3 regions of the Bacillus sp. T3 genome follow, and region 1 is predicted to be linked to each of the others. Evidence: riboswitches for the same ligand, from Rfam matches in the RefSeq annotation. Region 1 holds a riboswitch; each other region holds the start of a gene.

What was found. Region 1 has a riboswitch for glycine ahead of RGF10_RS16440 (amino acid permease). Riboswitches for the same ligand answer to the same signal wherever they lie in the genome.
Region 2: it holds a riboswitch for glycine, as region 1 does, so the genes downstream of both, RGF10_RS10610 (ACT domain-containing protein) here and RGF10_RS16440 (amino acid permease) in region 1, are expected to answer to the same signal.
Region 3: it holds a riboswitch for glycine, as region 1 does, so the genes downstream of both, gcvT (glycine cleavage system aminomethyltransferase GcvT) here and RGF10_RS16440 (amino acid permease) in region 1, are expected to answer to the same signal.

The regions. Positions count from the first base shown of each region.
Region 1 is NZ_CP137761.1:3,200,246-3,206,616, forward strand. It holds gene RGF10_RS16420 (transketolase family protein) at 1-378, opposite strand, end outside; gene RGF10_RS16425 (transketolase) at 378-1,211, opposite strand; gene RGF10_RS16430 (lysophospholipid acyltransferase family protein) at 1,349-2,026, shown strand; gene RGF10_RS16435 (DUF2621 family protein) at 2,419-2,679, opposite strand; gene RGF10_RS16440 (amino acid permease) at 2,833-4,206, opposite strand; glycine riboswitch at 4,353-4,432, opposite strand; gene RGF10_RS16445 (ZIP family metal transporter) at 4,658-5,395, opposite strand; partial or broken gene RGF10_RS16455 (CBS domain-containing protein) at 6,125-6,371, opposite strand, start outside.
Region 2 is NZ_CP137761.1:2,042,280-2,048,650, reverse strand. It holds gene RGF10_RS10640 (hypothetical protein) at 1-64, shown strand, start outside; gene RGF10_RS10635 (DedA family protein) at 110-721, opposite strand; gene RGF10_RS10630 (sporulation protein) at 839-1,228, opposite strand; gene RGF10_RS10625 (hypothetical protein) at 1,752-1,955, shown strand; gene RGF10_RS10620 (YwbE family protein) at 1,955-2,152, shown strand; partial or broken gene RGF10_RS10615 (PFL family protein) at 2,227-3,589, opposite strand; gene RGF10_RS10610 (ACT domain-containing protein) at 3,608-3,883, opposite strand; glycine riboswitch at 3,977-4,054, opposite strand; gene RGF10_RS23805 (DEAD/DEAH box helicase) at 4,205-6,175, opposite strand.
Region 3 is NZ_CP137761.1:1,416,367-1,422,737, reverse strand. It holds gene gcvPA (aminomethyl-transferring glycine dehydrogenase subunit GcvPA) at 1-621, opposite strand, end outside; gene gcvT (glycine cleavage system aminomethyltransferase GcvT) at 641-1,753, opposite strand; glycine riboswitch at 2,114-2,202, opposite strand; gene RGF10_RS07290 (DEAD/DEAH box helicase) at 2,432-4,120, shown strand; gene RGF10_RS07285 (YqhG family protein) at 4,098-4,889, shown strand; gene RGF10_RS07280 (YqzE family protein) at 5,133-5,312, opposite strand; gene RGF10_RS07275 (shikimate kinase) at 5,367-5,861, opposite strand; gene comGG (competence type IV pilus minor pilin ComGG) at 5,877-6,257, opposite strand; gene comGF (competence type IV pilus minor pilin ComGF) at 6,258-6,371, opposite strand, start outside.

The sequences.
Region 1 (6,371 bases):
ATGACTTGCACCATCATTTGCAGGAGTTAATCCACCATGAGAACAGGCAATTTTTACATTTAGGTTAGGATAGCAAATCTCCTGTCGAATTTGCTCTGCCATTCTTAATGAACCAAAGACCGCGTAAGTGCTTACAAATGGAATTTTGCCAGTTGTGGCGAGTCCAGCTGCTAAACCAGCAGCATTTTGTTCAGCAATCCCTACGTTTACATGTTGATTTGGTAATTGCTTAGCAAATTCTGTTGTTTTGCAAGACTTACCGATATCAATATCCACGACGAAAATATTTTCATTCTTTTTTCCTAATTCTACAATTACATCACCGAAGGCTTCACGTGTTGCTTTTTTCACTAAGATATCTTTTTCTAGTAAACTCATTATCTTAAACCTCCTGCTACTTCTGCCATTGCAAGTTCATATTCTTCTTTATTTGGAGCAACTCCGTGCCAGCCACAAACGTCTTCCATGAAAGAAACGCCCTTACCTTTAACGGTGTTGCAAACTATACATTTTGGTTTTCCATTTTTAGCTTCTCGAATATTGTCTAATGTCTTGACAATTTCTTCCATCGAATGCCCATTTATTCTTTTCGTTTCAAAGCCAAATGCTTCGAACTTCTTTTCTAAATCCTGGTTCGGCATTACTTCTTCCGTTGTACCATCAATTTGTAGTCCATTATCATCTACAAATACAACGAGATTATCTAATTGGTATTTGACTGCACTTTGGGCAGCCTCCCAAATTTGTCCTTCTTGACACTCGCCATCGCCAACGATGGCAAAAACCCGATAATCCTTTGCATCTCTTTTTCCACCAAGTGCCATTCCTACTGCACAAGAAAGTCCCTGTCCAAGTGATCCAGTTGAAATATCAATACCTGGACATTTTTTCATATCCGGATGACCTTGAAATGGTGAGCCGTATTGTCTTAAAGTATGAATTGTTTCATAAGGAACAAACCCAAGTAAGGCTAATGCTGAATATTGGATTGGACAAACATGACCTTTTGATAAGACAAACCGGTCTCTGTCTTCCCATTTCGGATTTTTAGGATCAATGTTCATTTCCTTAAAGTAAAGTGCCGCTACGACATCAGCTGCAGATAGGGAGCCTCCAGGATGTCCAGATTGTGCCCCATATATCATCGTAAGTGCAGCTTTCCTTAATTCAATTGCTTTTTGTTTTAATTCCTCAATACTAATCTCTTTCATTTCAGTCACCTCGTTAAATTATGACTTGCTGATGTTTAAAGGCTCACTTGTTATGTTGTTCACTTGTCTACTAAGTTACCTTATGTTTTTAGTGTACCTCTGCTTTTGCCAATAGTCAACCATGATATACAACTATAATGAAATATTTTTATTTAGCAGAAGTGGATAAACACAATATTTTAACAGCATGGATTGTGTTAGAATATTTCTATGAGTTTACTATGAAAGAGGTTGAGGTTAGTTTGTTTTATAAAATTGCAGTATTTGTCGTAAGGGTGTTCTTGCACATCCGATTTAAAATTAAAATTATCGGGATTGAAAATATTCCGGAAGGTGCAGCTATTCTAGCAATGAACCACACTAGTAACTTTGATGGACCAATGGTTGGGGTCCATACCCCGCGTAAAATGTTTATTATGGGGAAAGAGGAGCTTTTCAAAAACAAGTTTTTTGCAAAGGTAATCCACGAATTAGGCTGCTTCCCGATCAAAAGAGGACAAGCGGATATAAAATCGCTAAAGTATACATTAAGAATCTTAAAAGAAGGCGGTCTATTTTCTATATTTATAGAAGGAACTCGCTCAAAATCAGGAGAAATGCAGGAGGCAAAAAAGGGTATAGGTTTTATCGTTGCCAAGAGCAAAGCACCGGTTGTTCCTACTTACATTTACGGAACAAGAGATAGCTGGTTTAAGTCTGCTGGTGTTATTTTTGGCAAACCAATGACCTTTGATGACAGCGTATCACATGAAGAAATTGCCCAGAGAATTGCGGTAGAATTAAAAAAGCTTAATCCGAATAAAGAACTTTCTTAAAGAAGGTTCTTTTTTTGTTAATTAAGCTGCGTTAAATTTGAGTGTTGCTTTCCGCTCCAGGTGCTTTGCTTTCCGCGGGGCGGGCGGTGAGCCTGTCTAGCTACAGCGGTTCAGGGGCTCGGGGTCATAAGCCAATCCGTCAAGAAGGTCAAAGAACGACCTTCATGCCGGCTCGTCTTATGCCTGTCGCCCCTGGGCAAACCGCCTCCGCTTTTCCTACTCCTCGTCGCTACCGCTCCTGCGGGGTCTCACCTGTCCCGCTGCTCCCGCAGGAGTCTTCGCACCTTCCGCTCCAATCAACTCGTGCCCAAAACAGCATTGAGCTTTAAAACAACCTTTTATTAATTAAAGAGGATCAACCTAACACATTAGGTTGATCCTTAACAAACTTTCTATTTCGCTTTCTCAAGCAATTCCTCAAAAGGTGCTAAATCTATTCCTTTTGCCTTTAAAAGTTTGACCGCACGAACTTGCATATCACCAGGTGATGCAATAATATAGCCTTTCACTACATCTTCCTTTGTAACAGTATCACTTGAAACGCCTTCCAAAATAATATTTTCGATTTTCTTTTTTGCCATTGGGCGTACAAACACGGGGATTGGACTAACTAATTCTTCCAATAAGTCTTTTGCATCTTGATTCCATTCCATAATATTCTATTCCTTCCTAATTTTAAAATTTCATAAACTATTATACATTTTTATACATTTATACACCATAGTAATATTATTAAATGTGTATTGTCTTAGATTTTTTCACAAAAAAACCGCACAATAATCACTGTGCGGTTGCTTGTATGTTGATTAAATTGCTTTTTCCTCTAATTCTACTGACTTTACATTTTTCTTTTTAAATCCATACAATCCAAATAATAAAACGAACCATAGTGGGGTTAGCATTAAGGCAACACGTGTTTCTTCCGCAATTCCCATGATTACAAGAAGAAAGGCAAAAAATGCTAATACAACATAATTAATAAATGGTGTAAGTGGTGCTTTAAAGGTAGATTTTGCACGCAAATCTGGGCGAGTTTTTGTATAGCGAATATGTGCAACTAGAATGATCCCCCAAACCCAGATAAAGCAAATGGCACTAATTGTTGTTACAATGCCAAACGCTTGTCCAGGAAGTAGTTTACTCAACAGAGCTCCAATCGAAATAACAACTGTTGAAGTAAACAACGCATTACTAGGTACCGCATTTTTATTTAATTTTGCAAATTGCTTTGGACCCTGATCATTACTGCTTAAATTGTAAAGGATCCGGCTCGTAGAAAATAAACCGCTATTACATGCTGATGCTGCAGAAGTTAAAACGACGAAATTGATGATTCCTGCTGCAACGGGAATTCCAACTAAACCAAATACTTGTACAAACGGGCTTTGAGAAGCGCTCAATTGTTCCCAAGGATTAATTGTTAGAATAACAATGATGGCACCCATATAGAAAAATAGAATTCGCAACGGAATTTTGTTAATCGCAGATGGTATGTTCTTTTGTGGATCAGATGTTTCTGCAGCAGATACACCAACTAACTCTACTCCAACGAAAGCAAAAAGCACCATTTGGAAGGATAGTAAGAAACCGGTAATTCCATTCGGGAAAAGACCACCATATTGCCATAAATTATTTAATGTAACCGCTCCGGCATCTGTTTTGAAACCAATAATTAGCAAAATTACGCCAATTGCGATTAGGGCAAGAATCGTAATAACTTTAATTAACGCAAACCAAAACTCTAATTCTCCAAAAAGTTTAACAGTTAATAGATTTAATCCTAATAAAATTATCAAACAAATGACAGGAGCAACCCATTGAGGTATCTCGAACCAATATTGAACATAAACACCAACTGCAATTATATCGGCCATCGCAATCATGACCCAACAAAACCAATAAGTCCAACCAGTAACATATCCTGCCCAAGGTCCGAGGTAGTCCGCAGCGAAATCTGTGAAAGATTGATAGCCTGAATTGGACAAAAGCAGTTCTCCTAATGCCCGCATTACAAAAAATACAGCGATTCCGATAATTAAATAAGCGAAGATAATCGAAGGCCCTGCTAATTGAATCGCCTTACCTGAACCTAAAAATAGTCCTGTACCAATCGTTCCGCCGATCGCAATTAGCTGAACGTGCCGGTTTTTTAAATCTTTTTTCAACTCTTGTTGTGCCACCTTCATTCCTCCAATACTTATTTTGATAGTAAAGCAAATGCTTGTACTAAGCACAATAAAAAAGAGATTGGAAGCTCCAATCTCTTAAAACGACAGAATAAAAAACAATATTTGTTATTCTTTATATAAAAATAACAAACAGTATTCGATACTCTTCTGTCCTTTTGCCTGAGATTATGAACCCTTCGGCGCCGCGATTAATCGCGTCCTCTCCAGAAGCTGCTCCTGCTATAGTTTGATCCATAGCAATCATAGCTCGCTTATTAAATTTAGTAATAAAGTGAATACTTAAAACCACTTTAATAAATATTGTGCGATAATTTAAAACTTTATCAGTATTTTTTCATTCGGTCAATACTATTTGAAATAGTTTACTTATAAAATCATATTTACATCAGAATTCTTTTCTAGCCTACTCCTCGAATTAGCATCTAAAAGTTTGATTGATCCATTAATGCCCAAAACCTGCAAATACTAGAAAAACTCTTAAAAATACCAGTCCAAAACATGCCCCTATAATCATTTTTATTGTTTGATGACTTCTGAATCCCTTCCACAATATTTCATAAAAGGTGACATAGCTCAGCGATCCGATTGCTATCCCCATAATCATTGTTTGCAGTTTTGGCGAATGCAAATCGATGCTCATTCCCAAATAGGTATTTAACCCCACTGCAAAAGATAGAAGACAGCTAAACACTATAAATTTTTTAACTTTCTGTTTCGAATTCAAAGCAGTAACCATTAATACCATGCCTTCAGGTATTTGGTGTATTAAAATGGCGATTAGTAATGAAGGGTGATAAAAATGCTGCTCAGATAAATTTAATCCCAATGCAAGTCCAGTTGGAATGCTGTGAATAAACAATGACAAAAACAAAAGAAAAAAGGTCTCTTGATACTCAGATTCAATATGTTTAGCACTGTGTAAATATTTTTCAAAAAGCAGCATCATAAAAATACCTAAAGAAACCCCAGAGACTATCCCAATATGCTGATATTTAGAAACTACTTCAGGAATTAAATCAAACGCCAACAAACCTGCTAAAATTCCACCGCAGAAAACATTAAGATACAAATGATTTCTATTAAAATACCGCCTAATGAACGGAACAGCTAATCCCCCTAAAGCTGTTCCGAAGAAGATAAACACCCCAATAATTATGCTTGTTCTAATTTCCCCTATCATGAGCTCCCCCATCAATGTCCATTTCTATAGTGTATTCAAGAAAAAATCCCCAATGACATCGAACTCAATGAGAGCGAATGACATACAGATGAATTTTAGGGATAAAAAAAACTGACTAGCAAAAGCATAGTCAGGAAGGCTGTGTGCAAGCAATAATCTAGAATCTTCTTTTTAAAGATGGAGACACGATCGTTTTCTCTAACAAATATTGTACTCCATATAACAAATATGCTTTATAGTGGAGGTAAATAAAAAATTGGAAATGATTTAATCCATTAAGGCTTATGATTTTTAATTTTTTAAGAATATCAATAAAAAGAAAAGCAAATAATCCATCAGCAATCACGTTTAGGAAAGCAAACTTTTTAAAGTTTCCGAACGAAAATTTAAGTAACCACATGGATAATGGCATATAAGGACCCACACTAAACGGGAGTTCATCCTTTAGAAAAGATTTGCGCTTATCGTAAAACTTCCACCAATTCCTTTTATGACCATACAGGTGATTAAGAATCTCAAAAATAACAATAAAAACCCCTGAAATCGAATATCTTTTAAAACTCCGCTTTCCGATAAAAAGCAGCGATAACCAGGGAAATAAGATTATTGCTATATTAAAGAATAAGTGTCTTTTTGTTATCATTCATTTCACCTCAGCCGATTTTGTCCAACTTTGTTTATCCTTTCCAAAAATCACAAAAAAAAACCGCCCATTTGAGCGGTCATTCTTTATTCAACAACATTATTTTCTGGTTGTGTTCTTAATTCTTCATTTCGATTGATTAATAGCCTATTTGCACAGTACTTTATAATTTCTCTTCTTGTAACAATTCCGATAAAGACTCCACCATCATCAACAACTGGAACAAAGTTCTGCTCCATTGCCCGTTCTATGATATCTTCAATTTCAGCGTTTATCGAGATTGCTTCATTACTTCGCATGAGCGGAATATCTTTTAGTTTCGTTTTATGTGTA
Region 2 (6,371 bases), 1.2 Mb from region 1:
TGTAAATAAGCTTGAACAATTAGCAAAGGATCATAAAGTTACAATTGACAAAAACGAAACCTAAAAAATATGGCTGACAAGGTGAATATTCAGACACCTAGTCAGCCATTTATTTTTTATCCCTTTTTTTCAATATAAAATAAACAAGTAAAACCAATGCCACTACGAAAAAAATGATATAGATGATATTTGCGTAAACTCCCATAAAATCGAGGACCTTTTCCCACGAATTCCCAAGCAACGCACCTGCGCCAACAAGTAGCGAATTCCAAATTAGTGTTCCCACTGTTGTGAAAAACAAAAAGATAAGAAGCTTCATATTCGACATCCCTGCTGGAATCGATATCATACTTCTAATAAAAGGAATCATTCTACAAAACAAAACTGTCCAATAGCCATGTTTGTCAAACCAGGCATCTGCTTTTAAAATATCCTCCTGTTTTACATGAAGATATTTCCCCCAGCGGTCAATAATTTTTAACAACCGTTCCACATCAAGCAGCAGTCCAACTCCGTACAAAACAATTGCACCAGCTATCGAGCCCCCTGTTGCAGCTAATATGACCCCTATTACACTTAAGTCAGAATAGGTCGTCATAAATCCTCCAAAAGGTAAAATTAACTCAGATGGTATTGGCGGAAATACATTTTCTAAACACATCAGCAAAAAAATACCTACATAACCAAATTGCCCCATAAAATCAGTAATCCAAGTTTGCATGAAACGCCTCCAAAAAAGATAACACAAATGCGATAACAAAGAGGTTTTCCAATTTTATCCTAAATTCATTTCTCCTTTATTATAGCAAATTGCGTACAATGCTTATAACAATTTCACTTAATCGACGATAAAGATTGGATCGTGATCCAGACTTTTCACACCCTCATTAAAAATAAGCTTTGTTTTAAAATGATATGAGCTTGTTTGTGACGTCCTTTCTAAATCCTCCGAAAGCTGAAAGTGAAATTCAAAATGACTCCTCTCTCCAGAATCAATTTGCTGTTTCGTTAATATTGTCACAGAATCAATTATTTCTTCCGTTTCTAAAATCGGATTTGTTTTGACGAAATCACACTCAATTCTTTTGATTTGTTGTTCAACCGTTCCGCCGATAATATGAATTCGACCATTCACCATTTCAGCTCGTCTATATCTATTTTTATCTATGATTAAGTCGACCTGAGCAGAACCAATTCCCATTAAAGACATGTATTTTCTTAAAATCATGATTACCTAACCTCCGTAAAATTTTTTTATTAAACGCTCCGTTAAGTTTGCCTGTTGATTTCCGCTCCAATCAACATAGTGAAAAAATCAACTATGAGCTTTAACAGAGCCTAAATAAAAATTAAGCATTAGTATAAACGAAAAAGACCGTTACCTATGATTGGTAACGGTCTAAACATAAAGACCTTTACCAAAATGGTAAAGGTCTGGCTAACAACATCAATGCTGCCAACAAAGCCGAGAGCAAACACTCTGAAATGACGACCTTGCTGTTAAAGCTACTCCCCTTTAGAGGATACGTTATTTAATTAACATAAGCATAATGGGAAATCCCCTTAAAGTCAATAATTAATTAGCCGTATTCTTCATGCCTTAATGATGAAAAATAGATTATAATATATGTTATGTTAAAGAAAGTTGTTGATTTTTAAGCACTCTGTTGATTGGAGCACCTAGAGCGGAAATCAACAGACAAAATTAACAAAGCATTAATATAAATACTAAAACGAATGGAGAATATACCATGTCTGATCAAATGCAACCAGAAAAAACCGATACTTCTAAAAAGAAATTGAGCCTCCAGGAAGCAATCAAGCAACAACTCGAAAATAAGAAAAACAAATCGGCAGCAAATCAGTCCTATGCTAATGCTTCAACAGCAACAAAAAAATTAACAAGCCAACGGACTAAAAAAACAAATAATCAAAGTAGACGCACCGGTGTATAATGGGAGGACAAAATCGTAGTAACATCTCTCCAGGTACTCAGGTCAAGATTGTCCTTAAGGCGGATCAAAAATCCGGAAAACTGACAAATGGGGTTGTAAAAGACATCCTCACAAACTCTAGCTTTCACCCACACGGGATCAAGGTTAGGCTTCTCGATGGACAGGTTGGTAGGGTCAAAGAAATACTTAGTAATTAACAAAAAGCATTGAAGGTATAGTTCCTTCAATGCTTTTTGCATGAATTAAAACATTTATGAATTAAGATCTAACATTAATTAATTAAAGCCTGAAGTGGAGCAGGAATTCTTCCGCCACGACGGATAAACTTTTCAGAGCTAAAAGGATTTACACCCATGACAGGTGCGCGTCCAAGCAAGCCGCCAAATTCCACCATTTCGCCTTCTTCTTTGCCTGGTACCGGAATGATCCGAACAGCTGTTGTCTTTTTATTAATCATTCCGATTGCCGCCTCATCAGCTATAATGGCTGATAGTGTTGCAGGCGTAACATCTCCTGTGATCGCAATCATATCAAGTCCGACTGAGCATACGCATGTCATCGCTTCAAGCTTTGAAAGAGTCAAGGCTTTATCGATAATTCCACGAATCATTCCATTATCCTCACTGACAGGAATGAACGCACCACTTAGTCCACCAACATAAGAACTCGCCATCGCTCCACCCTTTTTCACGGCATCGTTCATTAAGGCAAGTGCCGCAATGGTTCCATGTGTACCCACACGTTCAAGTCCAATTTCTTCAAGAATCTCCGCAACGCTATCGTTAATTGCATTCGTTGGGGCAAGCGATAAATCCATTATTCCAAATGGAACACCAAGACGCTCTGCCACTACTCGTCCAATTAACTCACCTGCACGGGTAATTTTAAAAGCGGTCTTTTTTATAACCTCGGATACTTCACCTAAGTCAGCATCTTTATGACGTTTAAGTGCATTTAATACCACTCCTGGACCACTTACGCCGACATTTAACACGACTTCTCCTTCGCCGGAGCCATGGAAAGCACCAGCCATAAACGGATTGTCCTCAACCGGAATTACAAAAGACAACAAGCTTTGCACAAGCTAGGCCATTTTGATCTTTTGTCATTTCTGCCGCTTCCTTCATGATATGTCCGAGCTTACTTACCGCGTCCATATTAATCCCCGTTCTCGTTGTTGCAACAGAGATTGAAGAACAAACTCGCTCAGTTACCGTTAAAGCTTCCGGTAGTGCATCCAGCAAGGTTTGATCCCCTTTTGCAATTCCTTTATGTACTAAGGCAGAATATCCACCAATAAAGTCAATGCCGAGAACCTTTGCAGCTTTATCGAGTGTTTTGGCTAACTCCACTGCCTGTTCCTTCGTTGCATTGCCCAATATTTCTGCGATTGGTGAAATAGAGATACGCTTATTGATGATTGGTATACCAAATTCCTTCTCAACCTCTTCCGCTACCTCTCTTAATCTGCTAGCGTAAGTTGTGATTTTATCGTATACTCGCTGATTCATTTTTTCAAAATCAGAATCCGCACAATCGTGAAGATTTATTCCCATTGTAACAGTACGAATATCTAAGTTTTCCATTTGAACCATGCGGATGGTTTCCATCATTTCTTGTATCGCAATATTCATTCTAGGTGGCCCCTCCTTCTATATCCGGTGCATGGCTTGGAAAATTTCCTCAAGCTGGATGTTTATTTTTAGACCTAACTCAGCACTTACTTCATCAAATTGCTTCTGTAATTGGTCAAGATTCTCTTTATTCGATACGTCTACTAGCATCATCATTGTAAAGAAGTCCTGTAAAATAGTCTGACTAATATCCAAAATATTAATACTGTTATCAGCCAATATGTTGGTCACCTTTGCAATAATTCCCACTTGGTCCTTTCCAATTACACTTACAACTGCTCGTCTTTGGTTCATCCTACACACCTCTTATATTATTTTAAAATAAAAAAAAGATTGGATTAACTCCAATCTCAGCAGGGAATAGAATAACATATTTTTTAATTCCTATGTTACTCTTCTGTCCTTTTGCCTGAGATTGTGAATCCTTCGGCGCCACTTTGATGCGGTCTCTCCAGAAGCTGCTCCAGTTATAGTGTGACCCATAACCTTCATTGCTTACTATAATATTTAAATAATAATGTGATGGTACCAATAAATAATAAACCCGTCAATAGGGATGATTATTTTTTGAAAAATAACACTATTAACGAGTTTTTATTTACTGGACTTTATGTTTTACCGTGACTTTCTTTTTGAAGCTCCACCTTTTCTAGTGGAACCTATTTTGGTAGCACCACGGACAGTATCAGATGATTTCTCAAAGCGACGCTGATTACTATTTCTTGAAGCTTTTGGCTTTTCAAATTGACGTTGCTCGCCATCTCTTGAACCTTTTGTTTTTTCAAAGCGACGCTGCTCGCCATCTCTTGAACCTTTTGATTTTTCAAACTGACGCTGCTCGCCATCTCTTGAGCCTTTTGCTTTTTCAAATCGACGCTGCTCGCCATCTCTTGAGCCTTTTGTTTTTTCAAATCGACGTTGCTCGCCATCTCTTGAACCTTTTGATTTTTCAAATCGACGCTGCTCGCCATCTCTTGGACCTTTTGCTTTTTCAAATTGACGTTGCTCGCCATCTCTTGGACCTTTTGCTTTTTCAAACCGACGTTGCTCGCCATCTCTTGGACCTTTTGCTTTTTCAAACCGACGTTGCTCGCCATCTCTTGAACCTTTTGCTTTTTCAAACCGACGTTCCTCGCCATCTCTTGAACCTTTTGTTTTATCAAACGTACCAGCTGTTTTCTTCGAACGACCAGGTTCTGCCGATTGAAAATGGTCTTCCCTTGTCTTTCTTCCTTTAGGAGTCTTATTATCAAACTTTTTCTCTTTTCGGCCTAGTTCATCGCTATTATTTTTTCGAGAAAAAGGGCGACCTTCGCCTTTTCCATCTTTTGCAGCTGCACGATTTTTCCCTGGTTTTTTCCCAAGTTTACTTGATGCTGTTGCTGCCTTTCGACCACCTTTGGTTTTCTTTTTTGTGGAAGTTGATTCTGGTTTATCCTCAGTTTCATTTCCTTCATTTTCAGCTTTTATCATGTTACCTATATTTTGCTTTTTAATCGTAATATTCAGTTCTTCTTCAATTAAGTCAAGAGCTGGACGATCTTTGGAAGCATACAACGTAATAGCTAGACCAGTCATCCCAGCTCTACCTGTTCGACCAATCCGATGGATGTAGCTTTCGGCGTCTTGTGGAATATCGTAATTATACACATGTGTAACACCTTCAATATCTAAGCCTCTAGCAGCTACATCGGTGGCAATCAGCAACTGAATCTCAGCATCTCGAAATCTTTTCATGACCTGTTCCCGTTTCGCCTGAGTTAGGTCGCCATGAAGCTCATCACATTTAAAGCCATGAGCACGTAGAGCATCATAAAGTTTGCTGACCCGACGCTTTGTCCGGCAAAAGATTACTGCTAAAAACGGCCGATGTGTTTCAATTAACTCAATAAGTGTCGCTTGCTTAGCTCGATCAATTGTAAAAATCGCCATTTGTTTCACTGTTTGTGCAGGCCCTTGAGTTTTTTCCACCTGAATAGTTTGAGGATTACGCATGTACGTACGAGCTAATTTCTGAATTTCCGGTGGCATCGTCGCTGAAAAAACAAGCGTTTGTCGACTATTCGGTGTTTCCTTAATGATTTCCTCCACTTCATCTAAGAATCCAATATGAAGCATTTGATCTGCTTCATCTAGGACAAGTGTATTTAATTTAGAGAAATCAACTGTACCTCTCCGAATATGATCTAATAATCGACCAGGTGTGCCGACGACAATTTGAATATTTTTCTTTAATTTATTTAACTGTTTTTCAACATCCTGACCACCATATACAGCCAAAACATCGATTTCATCGTTATCGTTGATAAGCTTTTTCACTTCTGCTGTAATTTGCAGAGCTAATTCTCTTGTCGGAGTCACGATCAATGCTTGAATATGCTCTGCATTTAGATCCATTTTTTCTAAAATCGGCAAAATAAATGCGAACGTTTTACCCGTTCCTGTTTGCGCTTGAGCAATAATATCTTTTCCATCCATAACGAATGGGATTGCTTGTTCTTGTATTGGAGTTGGAACCACCACTCCATTTTCCGTTAATTTTTTTACTAATTCTTCAGAAATACCCATTGATAAAAAATCAGGCAAACAAAACCCCTACTTTCCTTTTTTAACTCATCCTTTTAATAATGAGTGTTTAACAAGGAAATAGCAAATATTCTTTTTGGTTGTAGATAATTAACATAGCCCTATCTAAATTTTCAATCCACATAAAAAGGCGACAGCATTAATGCTGTCGCCCCAGACAAACTTATGAGGCAGCGGACATTTGTTCCTCTATTTC
Region 3 (6,371 bases), 1.8 Mb from region 1:
CGCAACTTCATCAGTCATCATCTCAGCAAGTTTTGCCAAATTCGCAATACCATCAGCATAAGGGAGTTCGATTACGTCAATGTATTGCCCTTTTGCATATGTTTTTAATACTTCTTTCGACTCTGGGTGAACACCACTAGAAACGAGCACTTTTTTTCGTCGGGTTTGACCTGCACTAAGCATCGCTGCTTCAGCCAGTGCCGTTCCACCATCATACATCGAGGAGTTTGCCACATCCATTCCAGTCAGCTCACAGATCATGGTTTGAAATTCAAATATGGCTTGAAGCTCCCCCTGAGAAATCTCAGGCTGATACGGTGTATACGCTGTATAAAATTCAGATCGTGAAATTACATGATCGACAATCGTTGGTATGTAATGATCATATACCCCGGCACCGAGAAATGATGAATACGTTTTTAAATCAGCATTTTTTCCTGCAAGCACACCAAGTTCTTTTAGTAGCCCAGACTCTGATTTTGCTGGTTTTATTTGGTACTCTCCTTTAAATCTTACTCTCTCAGGAATATCACTAAAAAGCTCATCAACCGTTTCGACACCAATGGTCGCGAGCATCTCATTCTTATCATTTTCGGTCATTGGTAAATAACGATGCTTCATTCGTTCTCTCCTCCATCATTTATAAACTGGTTGTTGTTTTTTTATAGAAAGGCGTCTTCACGATTTTTGCCTTTAAACGTTTCCCACGTATTTCTACTTCCACTTCATTATCAATAGATGACTGCTCAGTCTTTAATAGCGCTAAACCAATATTTCTTTTTAAGGTAGGCGATTGAGTCCCCGTTGTGATTTCTCCAATTAATTCTTCACCCTTATATACTGGATAACCATGTCTTGGTATCCCACGATCAATCATTTCAATTCCGACGAGCTTCCTCGGAGCTCCTTTTTCACGCTGCTCTTTTAACACCGCTTTTCCAATAAAATCTGTCTCCTTATTAATCTTTACTGCAAAGCCTATTCCCGCCTCAATCGGAGTGATGTCAGGGCTTAGTTCTTGACCGTATAGTGCAAGCATTGCCTCAAATCGCAAAGTGTCTCTTGCTCCTAACCCACAAGGGATTACACCTTCATCGCTTCCAGCAGCTAAAATTGCATTCCAAATTTGAATTGCATCCTTTGCCTCACAATAAATTTCAAACCCATTCTCGCCGGTATAACCTGTTCTAGACACTAATGCCTTCGATCCCTGAATCGTTACATCTTGTTGAAATTGAAAAAATCCCATATCCACTAACTGTATGTCAGCGCAAAGTTTTTGCAGAATTTTTTCGGAAGCAGGACCTTGTAACGCAAGTTGCGCTGTTTGCTCTGATAAATTAACAAGCTGTACGTCCCCTTGTAAATGGTTATCGAGCCATTGGTAGTCCTTATCAATATTGGATGCATTGACGACAAGCAAATAGTGATCGTTTGCTCTTTTATAAATGAGCAAATCGTCTACTGTACCACCATTCTCGAAGCACATTGCCGAATACTGAGCCTGACCAATCATTAATTTTGATACATCATTTGTCATCATCTTTTGAAGGTATTGAAGACTGTCAGCTCCCATTACTTCAATTTCACCCATATGAGAAACATCAAACAAGCCGGCTTTCGTTCTGACGGCTTCATGTTCATTTTTTATGCCAGAAAATTGTACCGGTAGCTCCCAACCACCGAAATCAATTGTTTTTGCACCAAATTGCTTGTATACATCGAATAAAGGAGTTCGTTTCAACTTCGTCATCGTCTTCCCCCTAAAAAATTAGTAGACAAATCTTGAGCTTCAGGTGTGCCAATATACTGTTAAGTTTGTCTGTTGCTTTCCGCTCCAGGTACTCCCTTTCCGCGGGGAGTCTGGGAGCCTCCTCGGCGCTTTAGCGCCTGTGGGGTCTCCCAAGACACCTTCTCCCGCAGGAGTCTCGCACCTTCCGCTCCAAACAACAGGTTGCCCAAAAATCAACAACGTTTTTTACACAGCTAAATAAAAAAAGACAGAGACCTCCCGTTGTTCTTACGAGTGGTCTCTGTCCTGGCACCTGAAAGTTTACCGAAAACGGCTGTCCCCTTTGGTGGCTCCAATATTTCGGAGCTCTCTCCAGAGCTGCGTCGAATAAGAGTTCTTTTGCCTGAGAGATTCGCTTTTACGCTTGCTCCTTCGGCGCCACATGGAGTAGTCTCTCCCCTTATTGTCATTCGCATCTATATTTTTTTTGATATTGGGTAGGATAATACCCAAATACATAAAAATTACTTCCCCAATTAACAACTGTGGGAAATTTCAAAACATTTACTATTATTATCATCCTACCATCGAAACGTAATCTTAAGCAATATCTTTATTCATAAATATAAGACGCTAAATTATATCGTTTCGAACATTTTATGCTTTTATATTCTTAATATGATAAAGGAGCTGGAAACAATGTCTGTCCAAATCAATTTCGATTCTTCCTGGCAGGATGAATTTTTGCAAAGAATGACCAACGATGGTCCTTGGGGGAATTGGGAGCTATATAAATTAGCGATTGATGTGGAAGAGCACACAGTCATTCAAGATTTCGAAGGACTTCAGGCACCGAAGCATTTATCTGATTTGACACCACTACCCCACCAGCTCGAAGTAGCAAAACAGGTCGTTGAAAACATGCATGGAAAAGCGATATTAGCTGATGAGGTCGGACTCGGAAAAACAATTGAAGCGGGATTAATTTTAAAAGAATACATGATCCGTGGGCTCGTTAAGAAAGTATTAATTCTCGTGCCAGCCTCATTAGTTAGCCAATGGGTTATGGAGCTTAACTCGAAATTCTACATTCCGGCGATTGGTCAGCGAAAAAGCTATGTATGGGAGCAATATGACGTTGTTGTTTCCTCGATTGACACAGCAAAACGCAGTCCCCATCGTGAGATTATCTATGAACAAAATTATGATTTAGTGATTATAGATGAGGCTCATAAACTTAAAAACAACAAAACAAAAAACTATGAATTTGTGCAAAGCTTAAAAAAGAAATTTTGTTTACTACTAACAGCAACACCGATTCAAAACCGAATTGAAGAAGTCTTTAACCTAGTTTCACTATTAAAGCCCGGTCATTTAGGAAATGAAACGGCTTTTTATGAAAAATATAAACGTGACAGTCGCTCCATCAGCGACGATCAACACCTCAAAGAGCTGGTCAATAAGGTGATGATTCGCAATCGTCGTGCCGACACTGGAATCGAATGGACGAAACGTCACGTTGAAACGATTCCAATTGAATTTTCAAAAGAAGAACGCAATCTGTATGATTCGATATCCTACCTCCGCTCAGGCGGCGATTGGCTCGCATCAAGCCAGTTTTCATTTATGACTTTACAACGAGAAGCTTGCAGCAGTCGTGAAGCAGTTTATTTCACCTTAAAAAACATGCTGACAAAGCAGGAAACACCATCAACCATGTTTAAAGAAACGATTCAGTCGTTGATTTCAAAGGTTGAAGCAGTCCAGCAAAACTCAAAAGCAAAAAAGGCACTTGAATTAATTCAATCAATTAACGATAAGGTGATCATTTTCACCGAATATCGGGCCACCCAAATGTATTTACAGTGGTTCCTAAAGCAACATGGCATCACGTCCGTACCGTTCCGTGGTGGTTTTAAACGCGGTAAAAAAGATTGGATGCGAGAGCTTTTTCAAAAACACGTCCAAGTTTTAATTGCCACAGAAGCTGGTGGAGAAGGGATTAACCTCCAATTTTGCCATCATATCATCAATTTTGATTTACCTTGGAATCCAATGCGTCTCGAGCAAAGGATTGGCCGGATCCATCGACTTGGTCAGGAACAGGATGTTATGATCTATAATTTTGCTACGAAAGGAACCGTTGAGGAACATATATTAAAACTCCTTTACGAAAAAATTAATCTATTTGAAAAAGTCATTGGTGAACTTGACGATATTTTAACAAAATTAGAATTTGGAAATTTTGAAGATCATTTGGAAGATATATTTGGTCACTCCTCATCCGAGGGCGAAATGAGGATTAAAATGGAGAATTTAACCTCGATGATTCAATTTGCAGAAGAAATGAAAGTAGGTGAATCGAATGCAGCAGCAGGAAATTCATAATTTTTTAGAACGGTATTTTCATGCAAACCATTGTGAAATCACAGAGAATGATAAGGGATATATGGTCGTCCAACTGACCAATGAGCTGGATAAGGAATTAATGAATAGACCCTTTTATTGGCATTATTTAGAAAAAACCGGCGGGACACCTAATCCAATGAAAATTACCTTTATTACAAATACACAGCTTGCCCCAGATCATGTGAAGGGCGAAACCATTCATTTTGGTTCACCGCGTCTGCACCAGATTTTCAATTCAACAAAAAGTCTTGCAGGCTATATCCGCCTTTATCAAAAGATAAAACATCATCATAGCAAGCAAACACCTTTATACCCATGGATCGGTCTCAATGTAAAAATATCCTATCAATGTGACCGTAAACGAGATGTATTCAAATCAATCGGATTGCAGCTTATCAATGGAATGATGGTTGAAGATTTTCATAGAAGACTATTGGAAGTCCCTTTAACACCTAAAATCCCAGACTACGCTTTTACTCTATCCCCGCTGATTATGCCAAAAAGTGGACTGGTGAGAATTGAGCAATATTTTAGAAATACACTTGAGCAGGAAGACCATACTTGGGCAGACGAAGCAAGAATGCGGTGGCAGAAGGATTTAGATTTGCTGCATCACTTTTATGAGGATTCTGAAATAAAAGAAGCATTTGAAACAGAAAAAGCTGCATTACAAGAGCAATATGAGCCCAAAATCAACATCTCAATCGTGAATGGTGGAATATTTTATTTAAATGATAAAGCCATTTAAGCGCTCTTTTTTAAGAAGGCTGCGTTAAAGAAAGATGTTGATTTTTAAGCAACCTGTTGATTGGAGCGGAAGGTGCGAGACTCCTGCGGGAGAAGGTGGCACGGGAGACCCCACAGGCGCTAAGGCGCCGAGGAGGCTCCCGGACTCCCCGCGGAAAGGGAGCACCTGGAGCGGAAATCAACAGACAAATTTAACAGAGCCTTAAGAAAAAAGAGGCTGATCATAATATCAGCCTCCACCCTTCTATCGTTTACGCCTAAACATTGAAATCAACACGTAAGGAATAACTCCAAACCAGTGATATAAAAAGGGTTCCTTTGTTTCCTTCCGATCATGCTTGTGCTTAATGCGTACATCCTTGGGTTGATCAATATATTTTACAAATGTTTGCGTAATGTATTTAACATAATCATTTGTCTTCATTAGACATACCTCCGCAGACTGCTTCAGTTAACAGTATGCCCAAAGATTAGCAACTTAAAAACACGCAATAATCTCATTTACAATCGCTTCAATGTCTTTTCCCGTTGTCGTTATCTTCAAATGACAGCTTTCCTCATACAGCGGGAGCCGATCTTTATAAAGCAGAAAAATAACATTCTGTTTATCCTTGGCTAACAACGGTCTTGATTGATCGTGTTGTAATCTCACCAGTATTTCCTCAGGATTTGCATCCAAATAAACGACTGTTCCCCGTTCTTTCATAAACTTTCTATTTTCTTCGGCGAGGATGATTCCGCCCCCCGTTGTAATTACTATGTTCTCGGTGGGCAATCCAGCTAACATTTTCGATTCTAGCTCTCGAAAATAGCTTTCTCCGTGTAGGGCAAAAATCTCATTTATACTTTTTCCTTCTTGTTTCACAATTTGCTCATCCGTATCCATCACTATAAGCCCTAATTTTGAGGCTAATTCCTTGCCAACCGTTGTTTTCCCAGCTCCCATTAACCCGGTTAAATAAATTGCTTGCACTTCTCTATCCCCTGTTCAATTCTTTTCCACCCATTTTACCATTTTTTTCTGTAATTTGTTATAATATGCGAATCCAATTGCCTTTTCACCTGACGAAAGGGTTAAATTAAAGGTTAATTTTAATAAGCTTCCTGTATCCTCGATTGTAATATCCATCTTCCCATCACTAAGTAAAATAGTACTTGGATTTTGGAGCAACTCACCATTTTGGAGCTGGGTTTCTACTTTCCGAACACAAAATAAATAATAGTATTCTTGTGCCAATATCGTATCGGTTTCTTGTTTCAGCCTTTTCTCATTTAAAAAAAGCTGGGAATGGACAATCACAAATGTGGACAATAACAGGAGCATACAAAGCGAGAGGGGATAGGTAAAACCCTTTTCATTCTTTACCATTCACAAAACCACATCCCTTAATAAAACCCGGATTTCCTCCTGATACTTATTACCAAAGTAATCCTCGACTGAAACGAACACACCGTTTGGAAGCCGCGTAAATTGAAAAGCAGC